DNA from 2 places in the Amycolatopsis thailandensis genome. Region 1 is predicted to be linked to the other one. Evidence: riboswitches for the same ligand, from Rfam matches in the RefSeq annotation. Region 1 holds a riboswitch; the other holds the start of a gene.
What was found. A riboswitch is a leader RNA that binds a small molecule or an ion and turns the genes downstream of it on or off. The one in region 1 is predicted to bind cobalamin.
Positions count from the first base shown of each region.

Region 1 (5,750 bases):
TCTCCAGCCGATCTTCGGCGAGACGGAGAACCCGTTCCCGTGGATGTCGGAGGCGATGGACCTGAAGAAGGAGAAGAACTTCTTCGAGACCCGCGTCATCGAGTACCAGTCCGGTGGCGCCCTCGACTGGGACTGACCGTCCGTCCGTAGTACATGAAGGCCCCCTTCCTTGCGCCTAGGTACAGGAAGGGGGCCTTCATGTACTTGCGGGGCCTCGGGCGAAGTGCGGTTCCGCCGCTTCCAACCGCGGCACCGGGACGCCCAATCGGCGCGCTTCTGCCAAGGTGTCCCGGCAGACTTCACGCGGCTCCTCGGCGTCGGGATCGGAGTGCGCCGTGATGCTCACGCGCGCCGGCGCGACATGAGCGGTCAGCCAGGCGAGAACGGGGGCCGTCAGCCAGGTGGGCGCCCGGAACGGCAGCAAACCGACCCGATGACGTCGCAGGTCGAGTCCGCGCGCCTCGAGAAGCGGCAGTAGTTCACGGCCGTTCAGCAACCCCTCGCGCAAGTCGCTCCTCGACCCGGCCAGCCGGGACAGGGAACCCAGCCGCAGGCCTTGCGAGAGCAGGCCCGCGTCCGACGCGAAATGGACCCACAGCCAGCCGCGGAAGTCGGGGCGCTCCTTGATCCGGAGCCCGGCCTCGCGAAACGCCTGGCGCACGGCTCGCTCCCGATCGGTCGGGGGCCGGTCGAGGGTGCCGAAGACGACCGACGGCATCAGCATCCCGCGGAGCACGCCGTCCGCGTCGAAACCGCCACCGGCCTGGGGAAAGCCCCAGGCGATGCGGTCGAGAGGGAGCGGGCCGATCGCGGCCGCCGGCTCGGTCCAGACGTTGCCGAAGACCAGCACCGTGGCCCGGCCGACACGCGGGGCCAGGAAAGCCGTCGCCTCCGGCAGGCGGTGGTGCGAAACGCTGAGCACGATCAGGTCGAAGTCGTGGTCCGGCTCCAGCGTTTCGCGGAGGCGCACCGGCCACTTCTCGACGACACGCTGCCCCCATATCCGGCGCCGCGTGTCGAACAGGTCGAGGTCCACCGAGTCCCCGTACGTCGCCGCGCGGCCCGGCCGGACGTAGAACTCGACGTCATGTCCCGCCTTCCGCAGGGCCCAGCCGTAGATGGTGGCGATCACGCCTCGGCCGAACATCAGGATCTTCAAGCTGGACCTCACGGGGTACGATCGATTTGGAGATTATCTCCACTTTCGAAAATATGGAGATGCTCTCCACTTGTCAACGCGAGGGAGCGCATGACCGCCGACAAGCCGCTGCGGGCCGACGCCCGGCGCAAGCGCGAGGCCCTCCTCGCGAAGGCCCGGGAGATCTTCCAGGCCGGATGCTTCTTCGATCTGCGCTTCGACGACTTCGCCTGCCTGGCAGGCGTGGGCACGGGCACGCTCTATCGCCACTTCCCCACCAGGGAGGCGCTGGCCGAGGCGGTCTACCACGGGGAAGTCGCCGCGCTGTGCGACCGCGCCCGACAGCTCCAGGCCACCCTTCCCCCGGCGGAAGCCTTGGCGACCTTCCTTCGCGACATGGTCGACCACCTAGGCGCCCATGCCGGCCTGGCCAGGACGCTGGCCACCCTCATGGCCGACCGTTCGGGCGCCCTCGCCGAGGGCAGCCGGGCGCTGGAGGAGGCGGTCACCGCCCTCGTGGCCGACGCGGTGCGGGACGGCGCCGTTCGCGACGACGTGGACGCCGGTGCCGTGATGATGGCGCTGCACGGGATCGGTGCGGCCCATGACCGCCCCGAGTGGCGGGCCGAGGCCGACGGCGTCATCACCCTCGTGCTGGACGGGCTGCGCCGGTGACAGACTTTTCTCACATTCCAGCGACCCCGTAGCGGGCCTGAGTACGCTCCGGAGTGCTACTGGTTCGCCCGGCCCTCCAGGCCGGTCGAGGTAACAGGGAACCCGGTGAGAATCCGGGACTGCCCCGCAGCGGTATGTGGGAACGAAAGCCGTCACCGTGCGAGACACGGTAAAGCACTGGGTATGGCACCCGGGAAGCGACGGCCGGTAGGAGCGAGTACGTCGCCCACGAGTCCGAAGACCTGCCCGTGGTACGCGCGCCGACGGCGTGCGTGAGTCCGGGCCTCGTGGGATGGGCACGACCGAACGGCGGTCACTCCTGCGCGCGCTCCGGGCTCCGACGACAAGCTCGCGAGGAGAGAGCTGTGACCGAAATCGGCACGACAGTGCTGGGCTACCCCCGGATCGGACCGGACCGGGAACTCAAGCGTTCACTCGAACGCTATTGGGCGGGCAAGATCGACGAGGCCGAACTGCTGGACACCGGCCGCGCGCTGCGCACCCGCACCTGGCGGGAACTCAAGGACGCGGGGCTGGATTCCGTCCCGTCCAACACGTTCTCCCACTACGACCAGGTGCTCGACACCGCCGAGCTGTTCGGGGCGCTGCCGGAACGCTTCACGACGCTCGGTCTTTCGCCACTCGACACCTACTTCGCCGCCGCCCGCGGGGTTCAGGACGCGCCGGCGATGGAGATGACGAAGTGGTTCGACACGAACTACCACTACATCGTCCCCGAACTCGGCCCGGACACGACGTTCTCGCTCACCGGCGCGAAGCCGCTGGACGAGTACCGCGAGGCCCGCGCGATCGGCGTCGAGACGCGGCCGGTGCTGGTGGGCCCGGTGACGTTCCTGCTGCTCGCGAAGGCGGCCGAGAGCGCCCCGGAGGGCTTCCGCCCGCTGGACCTGCTCGACAACCTCCTCGACGACTACGTCGAGCTGCTGCGGCGCCTGCATGACGAAGGCGTCGAGTGGGTCCAGTTCGACGAGCCCGCGTTCGCGGGAGATCGCACCGAGCAGGAACTCAACGCCCTCATCCGCGCCTATCACCGGCTCGCGAAAGCGACCGCGCGGCCGAAGATCCTGGTCGCCGGGTACTTCGGCGGCCTCGGCCGCGGTCTCGGCGTGCTGGCCCGCTCCCCGATCGACGCGGTCGCTGTCGACCTGGTCACCGACGAGTCCTTTGTGGACGCCGTCGCGGCCGAACCCGCCTTGCGCGACAAGGAGGTCCTGGCCGGGGTCGTGGACGGGCGCAACGTCTGGCGCACCGACCCGGCCCGCGCGCTCAGCCGGGCGGCGACGCTGCTCGGCACCGCGAAGTCGGTCAGCGTCTCGACGTCGTGCTCCCTGCTGCACGTGCCTTACGACGTCGAAAGGGAGGACGGACTCCACCCGCGCCTGAAGGGCTGGCTCGCCTTCGCCAAGCAGAAGGTCGACGAGGTCGTCCTGCTCGGCCGCGCGTTGAAAGAGGACGGCGTCGATCTCGAAGCCGCCCGTGCCGTGGTCGCGGACCGCGCCACCGCGGCCGACCTGACCGACGCGGGCGTGCGTGCCCGGCTGGAGGCGCTGCGGCCGGACGACACCGTCCGCTCCCCCTACGCTCAGCGCGCGGCGGCACAGCAGGCCGCGCTGGAGCTGCCGCCGTTGCCGAGCACGACGATCGGCTCGTTCCCGCAGACCACCGAGGTCCGCAAGGCCCGGGCCGCGCACAAGGCGGGTTCGCTGGACGACGCGGGCTACGAGGCCGCGATGAAGGCGGAGATCGAGCACGTCATCCGGCTACAGGAGGACCTGGGCCTGGACGTGCTGGTGCACGGCGAACCCGAGCGCAACGACATGGTGCAGTACTTCGCCGAGCGGCTCGCCGGGTTCGCGGCCACCGACTTCGGCTGGGTGCAGTCCTACGGTTCGCGGTGTGTGCGGCCACCGATCCTGTACGGCGACGTCTCCCGTCCGGAGCCGATGACCGTCGAGTGGGCCCGCTACGCGCAGAGCCTGACCTCGAAGCCCGTCAAGGGGATGCTGACCGGGCCGGTGACGATCCTGGCGTGGTCGTTCGTCCGCGACGACCAGCCACTGGGCGAGACCGCCCGCCAGGTGGCGCTGGCCATCCGCGACGAGGTGCACGACCTGCAAGCGGCGGGCATCCGCGTCATCCAGGTCGATGAACCGGCGCTGCGGGAACTGCTCCCCCTGCGTGCCGCGGCGCACGAGGCGTACTTCGCCTGGGCGGTTTCGTCGTTCCGGCTGGCGACGTCCGGGATCTCCGACGCGACACAGATCCACACGCACATGTGCTATTCGGAGTTCGGTGAGGTGGTCAAGGCGATCGACGCGCTGGACGCCGACGTCACCAGCATCGAGGCCGCGCGGTCGAAGATGGAGGTCGTCACCGACCTCGGCTCGGCGGGCTTCGGCCGCGGCGTCGGGCCGGGTGTCTACGACATCCACTCGCCGCGCGTCCCCGACGTCGACGAGGTCAGCGGGCTGTTGCGGACCGCCGTCGGCGCCGTGCCCGCCGAGCGGATCTGGGTCAATCCGGACTGCGGTCTGAAGACCCGCGGTTACGCCGAGGTCGAACCGGCCCTGCGGAACCTGGTCGCGGCCGCCCGGGCGGTCCGGGCCGAGCTGGGCTGATCTGTCAGGAAAGGGTCTTTCAAGACGAAAAACGTCTTGAAAGACCCTTTCCTGACACTCGGGGCGGCTCCCTCCCCCAGGGTATTGTCAGGACGTCAACAAGGGTGCGATGGTGGAGCGGTAGCCGGTCTCAACGGGGAGATGGTCACCATGGCGAACACCGTCGAAAGGGTCACCGGGGCGCTGCGCGAGCGGGTTCCGCCGCTCACCTCGATCCCCCTGCCGCGTTCGGTGGACCAGCGCTGGCTCGGCGCGACCTGGCCGGTCCGCGAACTCGCGCCCGCCCCGCCGGGCCTCAAGCCCGTCCTCGGCGACGAAGGCCCACCGGTCATCGGGCACGCGCTGGACTTCATGCGCTTCGGCATCGAGTTCGGCCTCAAACGCCACGAGACCTACGGCCCGGTGTCGTGGATGGGCGCTTTCGGCCGCCGCATCGTCACCCTCTCCGGTCCGGAGGCCACGCAGATCGCGTTGGTGAACAAGGACAAGGCCTTCTCCCAGGAGGGCTGGAAGTTCTTCATCGAGCAGTTCTTCGACCGCGGCCTGATGCTGCTCGACTTCGGCGAGCACCATCTGCACCGCCGGATCATGCAGGCGGCGTTCACCCGGCAGCGGCTCACCGGCTACGTCGACCAGATGGGACCGGCCCTGCGCGACGGCGTCGCCGCGTGGGCGGACCGCCCGAATCCCCGGATCTACTGGTCCCTCAAGCAACTCACGCTCGACGTCGCGACGCGCGTGTTCATGGGTATGCGATCCGGCGACGACGCGGCCGCGATCAACCGCGCGTTCGTGAACTCCGTGCGCGCGGGCACGGCCATCGTGCGATTCCCCGTTCCCGGCGGCCGCTGGGCGGCGGGGCTGCACGGCCGCAAGGTCCTCGAACGCTACTTCTCGGCGAATCTGCCCGCGAAACGGGCGAGCGACGGCGACGACCTCTTCACCGCCTTGTGCCACGCCACCACCGAGGACGGCGACCGCTTCACCGACGCCGACGTCGTCAACCACATGATCTTCCTGATGATGGCGGCGCACGACACCTCGACCATCACCAGCGCCGCCGCCGTCTACCACCTCGCCAAGAACCCCGAGTGGCAGGAACGCGCACGCCGGGAGTCCTTGGCGCTCGGCGACGACGTGCCGGACATCGAGGCGCTGGAAACCCTGGAGACGCTGGACCTGGTGATCAAGGAATCCCTGCGCCTGGTGGCCCCGGTTCCTTCCCTGGCAAGGAAAACCGTGAAGGACACCGAGGTCCTCGGGCACTTCGTTCCCGAAGGGACACTGGTCGGGGTTTC
Region 1 is NZ_JBHXJK010000026.1:40,006-45,755, reverse strand. It holds gene ACFWMR_RS13170 (ribonucleotide-diphosphate reductase subunit beta) at 1-136, shown strand, start outside; gene ACFWMR_RS13165 (ketopantoate reductase family protein) at 197-1,159, opposite strand; gene ACFWMR_RS13160 (TetR/AcrR family transcriptional regulator) at 1,250-1,813, shown strand; cobalamin riboswitch at 1,857-2,077, shown strand; gene metE (5-methyltetrahydropteroyltriglutamate--homocysteine S-methyltransferase) at 2,179-4,452, shown strand; gene ACFWMR_RS13150 (cytochrome P450) at 4,594-5,750, shown strand, end outside.

Region 2 (5,750 bases), on a different contig from region 1:
CGGCCGGTTCAGCGTGATCCGGCCGATTCCACTGTGGACGAGGAATCCGACGTCGTTCACGAAGCCTCCTGCAGCATCCGGCGCGAGATGATCACGCGCATGATTTCATTGGTCCCTTCGAGGATCTGATGCACCCGCAGGTCGCGGACGATCTTCTCCAGCCCGTACTCGGCGAGATAGCCGTAACCGCCGTGCAGTTGCAGCGCCTGGTTGGCCACTTCGAACCCGGTGTCGGTGCAGAAGCGTTTGGCCATCGCCGAAAGCTGGGTCGCGGTGTCCTCGCCGTGGTCGAGGGCGTCCGCGGCCCGCCAGAGCAGGGTGCGGGCGGCCTCGAGATCGGTGCGCATGTCGGCCAGCCGGAACTGCAACGCCTGCTTCTCGGACAGCTTCTCGCCGAACGCCGAACGCTCCGACAGATGCCGGACGGCCATCCCGAGCGCGGCCTCGGCGCCGCCGAGGGAACAGGCCGAGATGTTGAGCCTGCCGCCGTCCAACGCGGACATCGCGACCCGGAAGCCGGAGCCCTCTCCACCGAGGAGCGCGGAAGCCGGGACTCGGGCGCCTTCGAAGATCACCTGCCGGGTGGGCTGGGCGTTCCAGCCCATCTTGATTTCGTTGGGACCGAAGGAAACGCCGGGCGTGTCCCGTTCGACGATGAACGCCGAGATCCCGCGCGCGCCGGGGCCGCCGGTGCGGGCGAGCACGACGTGGACGTCCGACGTGCCCGCGCCGGAGATGAACTGCTTGACCCCGTCGAGCACGTATTCGTCGCCGTCGCGGCGGGCACGAGTGGAGAGCGCGGCCGCGTCGGAACCCGCGTCCGGTTCGGTCAGGCAGTAGCTGCCGAGGGCGTCCATAGTGGACAGGCGAGGCAGGTATCGGTGGCGCTGGGAGTCGTCACCGAACTTGTCGATCATGGTCGCGACCATGTTGTGAATGGAGATGTACGCGGCCAGCGACGGGCAGCCGGTGGCGAGTGCCTCGAAGACGAGGACGCCGTCGAGCCGTCCGAGAGCGGAGCCTCCGAGCTCTTCGGGCAGGTAGACGCCGCCCATGCCCAGCTGGGCGGCCTTGCGCAGGACGTCGACCGGGAAATGCTTGGCCTGGTCCCATTCGATCGCGTGCGGGGCGAGGTGTTCCGCGGCGAACTCCGCCGCGGTCTCGCGCAGGGCGCGCTGTTCGTCGGTCAGTCTCATCGTGGCCTCAGCTCATCGTCGGGATGACGAAGCTGGCGCCTTCCTTGGTGCCGGAAGGCCAGCGCGAAGTGACTGTCTTGGTCTTGGTGTAGAAGCGGATCGAGTCCGGTCCGTGCTGGTTGAGATCGCCGAAGCCGGAGCGCTTCCAGCCGCCGAAGGTGTGGTAGGCGATCGGCACCGGGATAGGCACGTTGACCCCGACCATGCCGGTGTTCACGCGCGAGGTGAAGTCGCGGGCGGTGTCACCGTCACGGGTGAAGATCGCGACGCCGTTGCCGTACTCGTGCTCGCTGGGCAGCCGGAGTGCCTCTTCGTAGTCGGCGGCGCGGACGATCGACAGGACCGGACCGAAGATCTCCTCGCGGTAGATCCGCATGTCAGCGGTGACGTGGTCGAACAGGCAGCCGCCGAGGAAGAAGCCGTTCTCGTGACCGTCCACAGTGGTCCCGCGGCCGTCGACGAGCAGTTTCGCCCCTTCGGCGACGCCGACGTCGATGTAGTCGCGGACACGCTGGACGGCCTCGGCGGTCACCAGCGGCCCGAAGTCGGCCGTCTCGTCGAGCGAGGCGCCGACCTTCAATGTCTTGACCCGCTCGGTCAGCCGGGCGGCCAGCGCGTCGGCGGTGGCCTCGCCGACCGGGACGGCGACAGAGATCGCCATGCAGCGTTCGCCGGCGGAGCCGTAACCGGCGCCGATCAGCGCGTCGACGACCTGGTCGAGGTCGGCGTCCGGCATCACGATCAGGTGGTTCTTGGCGCCGCCGAAGCACTGCGCGCGTTTCCCGTGCGCGGCGGCGGTCGTGTAGATGTACTCGGCGATCGACGACGAGCCGACGAAGCCGACGGCTTCGACGCGGGGATCGGTCAGCAGCGCGTCGACGGCCTCCTTGTCGCCGTTGACCACGTTGAACACACCCGGCGGCAGACCGGCTTCGAGGAAGAGCTCGGCCAGCCGCAGCGGGACCGACGGATCGCGTTCGGACGGCTTGAGCACGAAGGCGTTCCCGCAGGCGATCGCCGGGGCGGCCTTCCACAGCGGGATCATCGCGGGGAAGTTGAACGGAGTGATCCCGGCGACCACGCCGAGCGGCTGCCGCATCGAGTAGACGTCGATGCCGGTGCCCGCGCTGTCGCTGTATTCGCCTTTGAGCAGGTGCGGGATGCCGATGGCGAACTCGACCACTTCGAGACCACGCTGGATGTCACCGCGCGCGTCGGGGACGGTCTTGCCGTGCTCGGAGGCGAGCAACCGGGCGAGGGAGTCCTCTTCGGCGCGGACGAGGTCGACGAATTTCATCAGCACCCGGGCCCGCTTCTGCGGGTTCCAGCGGGCCCAGTCGAGCTGGGCCTGCGCCGCGTCGGAGACCACATCGGAGACCTCGGCGGCCGAGGCGAGCGGGACCCGGGCCTGGACGGCGCCGGTGCTGGGGTCGAAGACGTCGGCGAACCGGCCGGACGTGCCCGGTACCGGCTTGCCGCCGACGAAGTGACTGAGTTCGGTGCTCATGGATGCCCTTTCCGAAAGTGCGCAGGACGGAGCCGCCCGGGACCGCGATCGGCGGCCGGGCAGGGGAGTACGACGACTTACCGCCGGGGTGGTGGCGGGTCGGCGACTTTCGCGCAGGCAGGAAGAATCCGCATGCGTTCAGCTCCATCCTCGTGGACGAACACGGACATCTGCGGCCGGTATCCTGGCTCCCGGATCCGCGGCGGCTCCGGCCTTCCCGGCTCGCGCCAGTGGCCTTCTCTGCGGGAGCGCCGCTCCCCGGTCACAGTGGCGGGACCGCGCCGGATTCTCACCGGCTTCCCTGCACCGCAGACCTGTGGACACCATAAAGTAGGAAGTCCGACTATGTCGAGGTTGTGGCGTAGGCCTCAGCCGAGCGGTGGATACGGCAGCAGACTGGACGAATGCTCGTCGACCCGCATCGGCTTCCCGATCGCCGGGAAGGCGCGCTGTGGGCAGGCGGGCCGCTCGCAGACCTTGCAGCCCATCCCGATCGGGGTGACGGCCGCGCCGGTGCCGAGCGCGAGGCCGTCGGAGTAGACGAGCCGCTTGGCGTGCCGGAGTTCGCATCCGAGCCCGATCGCGAACGTCTTGCCGGGGTCACCGTGCCCGCCCGCGGCGCGGGAGACGGTGCGGGCGAGCCAGAAGTACTTTTTGCCGTCCGGGAGTTCGGCGATCTGGGTGAGGATCCGGCCCGGTGACCCGAAAGCCTCGTAGACGATCCACAGTGGACACGAGCCGCCGACACGGGAGAAGTGGAAACCGGTGGCGGACTGGCGTTTCGAGATGTTGCCCGCACGATCGACCCGGACGAACGAGAACGGCACGCCGCGTGTTCCCGGACGCTGCAAAGTGGACAGCCGATGGCAGACCGTCTCGAAACCGACGCCGAAGTGGTCGGACAGCCGGGTGATGTCGTAGCGATACCGCTCCGCCGCGCCGAGGAACACGCGGTACGGCAGCACGACAGCGCCCGCGAAGTAGTTGGCCAGGCCGATCCGCGCGAGCCGCCTCGCGGTGTCGCCGCTGAACTTCCCGTCTTCGACGAGCCGGTCGATCACCTCGCCCGCTTCCAACAGCGCCAGTTCCGACGCGAGCCGGAACGCGGCCTGGCCGGGGCGCAGCGCGGGGGAGAGCCGCAGGGTTTTGCGGCGTGGGTCGAAGTGGTGCTGGTCGGGGCCGAGGGATTCGGCGGTGACCTTGACGCCGTGGCGCTCCAGCAGGCCGGTCGCCAGTCCACTTCGGACCTCGCCCGGGTGGAGCCGCAGTTCCGCGGCGAGCTTCTCGGCTGGGGCGTCGAGTTCGGCGACATGGTTGCGGCGCAGGTAGAACCAGTCGCGGATCTCCTCGTGCGGCTGCTGCGCCGTCGAGCGGTCCAGTCCTTGCTCGGTCACCAGGGTGGCGACGTTCTCCACCGCCTCCCGGTAACGGCGATGCAGCGCGACGAGAGTCCGCGCCACCTCGGGCAGCGTGGTGGTCAGCGCGTCGACCTCGCCGGCGGAGATCGCACCGCTGACGGTGTTGTCGTCGAACACTTCGCGTACGTCGGCGATCAGCCGTGCGGTGTCGCGGGCGGCGAAGAACTCCGTGTCGACGCCGAAGGTCTCGGTGAGCTTGAGCAGCACCGGCAGGGTGAGCGGCCGGCCGTTGTGTTCGAGCTGGTTGACATAGCTCGGCGAGATCTCCAGCAGTCTGGCCAGCTCGGATTGGGTCATGGACCGGTCTTCGCGCAGCTGGCGCAGGCGAGCGCCCGCGTACATCTTCTCCACAAGCGGACTGTAACAACATTGACAAGGAGGGCGCGAACGTTCACAAAGCTTCACAGGGTCGAGTGGTGGCAAGGACTTCCTGAAGCTGCCACGCTCAGAGGCAGAGCGCCACGAGGTTCACAACCGAGGGGAACCATGATCGACCACACCGTCCGCACCCACCGCTCCGCCGAGTCGCTTTCCCGCGAGGGCCAGCTCGCGTGGAAGCTCGCCGCCGTCGCCACCGACGACGTTCCGGTCACCTCCGAGGTCGCCGACATGGTGATCAACCGTGTGATCGACAACGCCGCCGTGGCCGCCGCGTCGCTGACCCGGCGTCCGGTCGGCTCCGCCCGCGACCAGGCGCTGGCCCATGCCGGTAAGCCGGGAGCGGCGGTCTTCGGCGTCGAAGGACGGTATTCACCGGAATGGGCGGCCTGGGCCAATGGAGTCGCGGTGCGGGAACTGGACTATCACGACACCTTCCTCGCCGCTGACTATTCGCATCCCGGCGACAACATCCCGCCGATCCTCGCGGTCGCCCAGCACACCGGGCGCACCGGCGCGGACCTGCTGCGCGGGATCGTCGCCGGGTACGAGCTCCAGGTGAACCTCGTCCGCGGGATCTGCCTGCACGAGCACAAGATCGACCACATCGCCCACCTCGGCCCGTCGGTCGCGGGCGGTCTCGGCGCGCTCCTGGGCCTCGACACGGAAACCGTCCACCAGGCCATCGGGCAGGCACTGCACACCACGACGACGACCCGCCAGTCCCGGAAGGGCGAGATCTCTTCCTGGAAGGCGTACGCCCCGGCGTTCGCGGGCAAGGCCGCGATCGAGGCCGTCGACAGGGTGATGCGTGGTGAAGGCGCGCCGAGCCCGATCTACGAAGGTGAGGACGGTTTCATCGCGTGGCTGCTGAGCGGGCCCGGCGCCGAGTACACGGTGCCGCTGCCGGCACCCGGCGAGCCGAAGCAGTCCATTCTGGACACTTACACCAAGGAACACTCGGCCGAGTACCAGAGCCAGGCGCTGATCGACCTCGCACGACGGCTCGGCCCGAGGATCGGCGATTCCGGCGAGATCGAGCGGATCCTCATCCACACCAGTCATCACACGCATCACGTGATCGGCTCCGGTTCCGGAGATCCGCAGAAGTACGATCCGCGGGCCAGCCGGGAAACGCTCGACCACTCGATCCCGTACATCTTCGCGGTCGCCCTGCAAGACGGCGCCTGGCACCACGAACGGTCCTACGACAGGGCACGCGCGACCCGGCCGGACACGGTCGGGCTCTGG
Region 2 is NZ_JBHXJK010000016.1:85,402-91,151, forward strand. It holds gene ACFWMR_RS09175 (enoyl-CoA hydratase/isomerase family protein) at 1-60, opposite strand, end outside; gene ACFWMR_RS09180 (acyl-CoA dehydrogenase family protein) at 57-1,196, opposite strand; gene ACFWMR_RS09185 (CoA-acylating methylmalonate-semialdehyde dehydrogenase) at 1,204-2,703, opposite strand; cobalamin riboswitch at 2,861-3,046, opposite strand; gene ACFWMR_RS09190 (short-chain fatty acyl-CoA regulator family protein) at 3,072-4,472, opposite strand; gene ACFWMR_RS09195 (MmgE/PrpD family protein) at 4,608-5,750, shown strand, end outside.
Region 2: linked by a shared signal. The riboswitch ahead of ACFWMR_RS09185 (CoA-acylating methylmalonate-semialdehyde dehydrogenase) and the one ahead of metE (5-methyltetrahydropteroyltriglutamate--homocysteine S-methyltransferase) in region 1 are both predicted to bind cobalamin.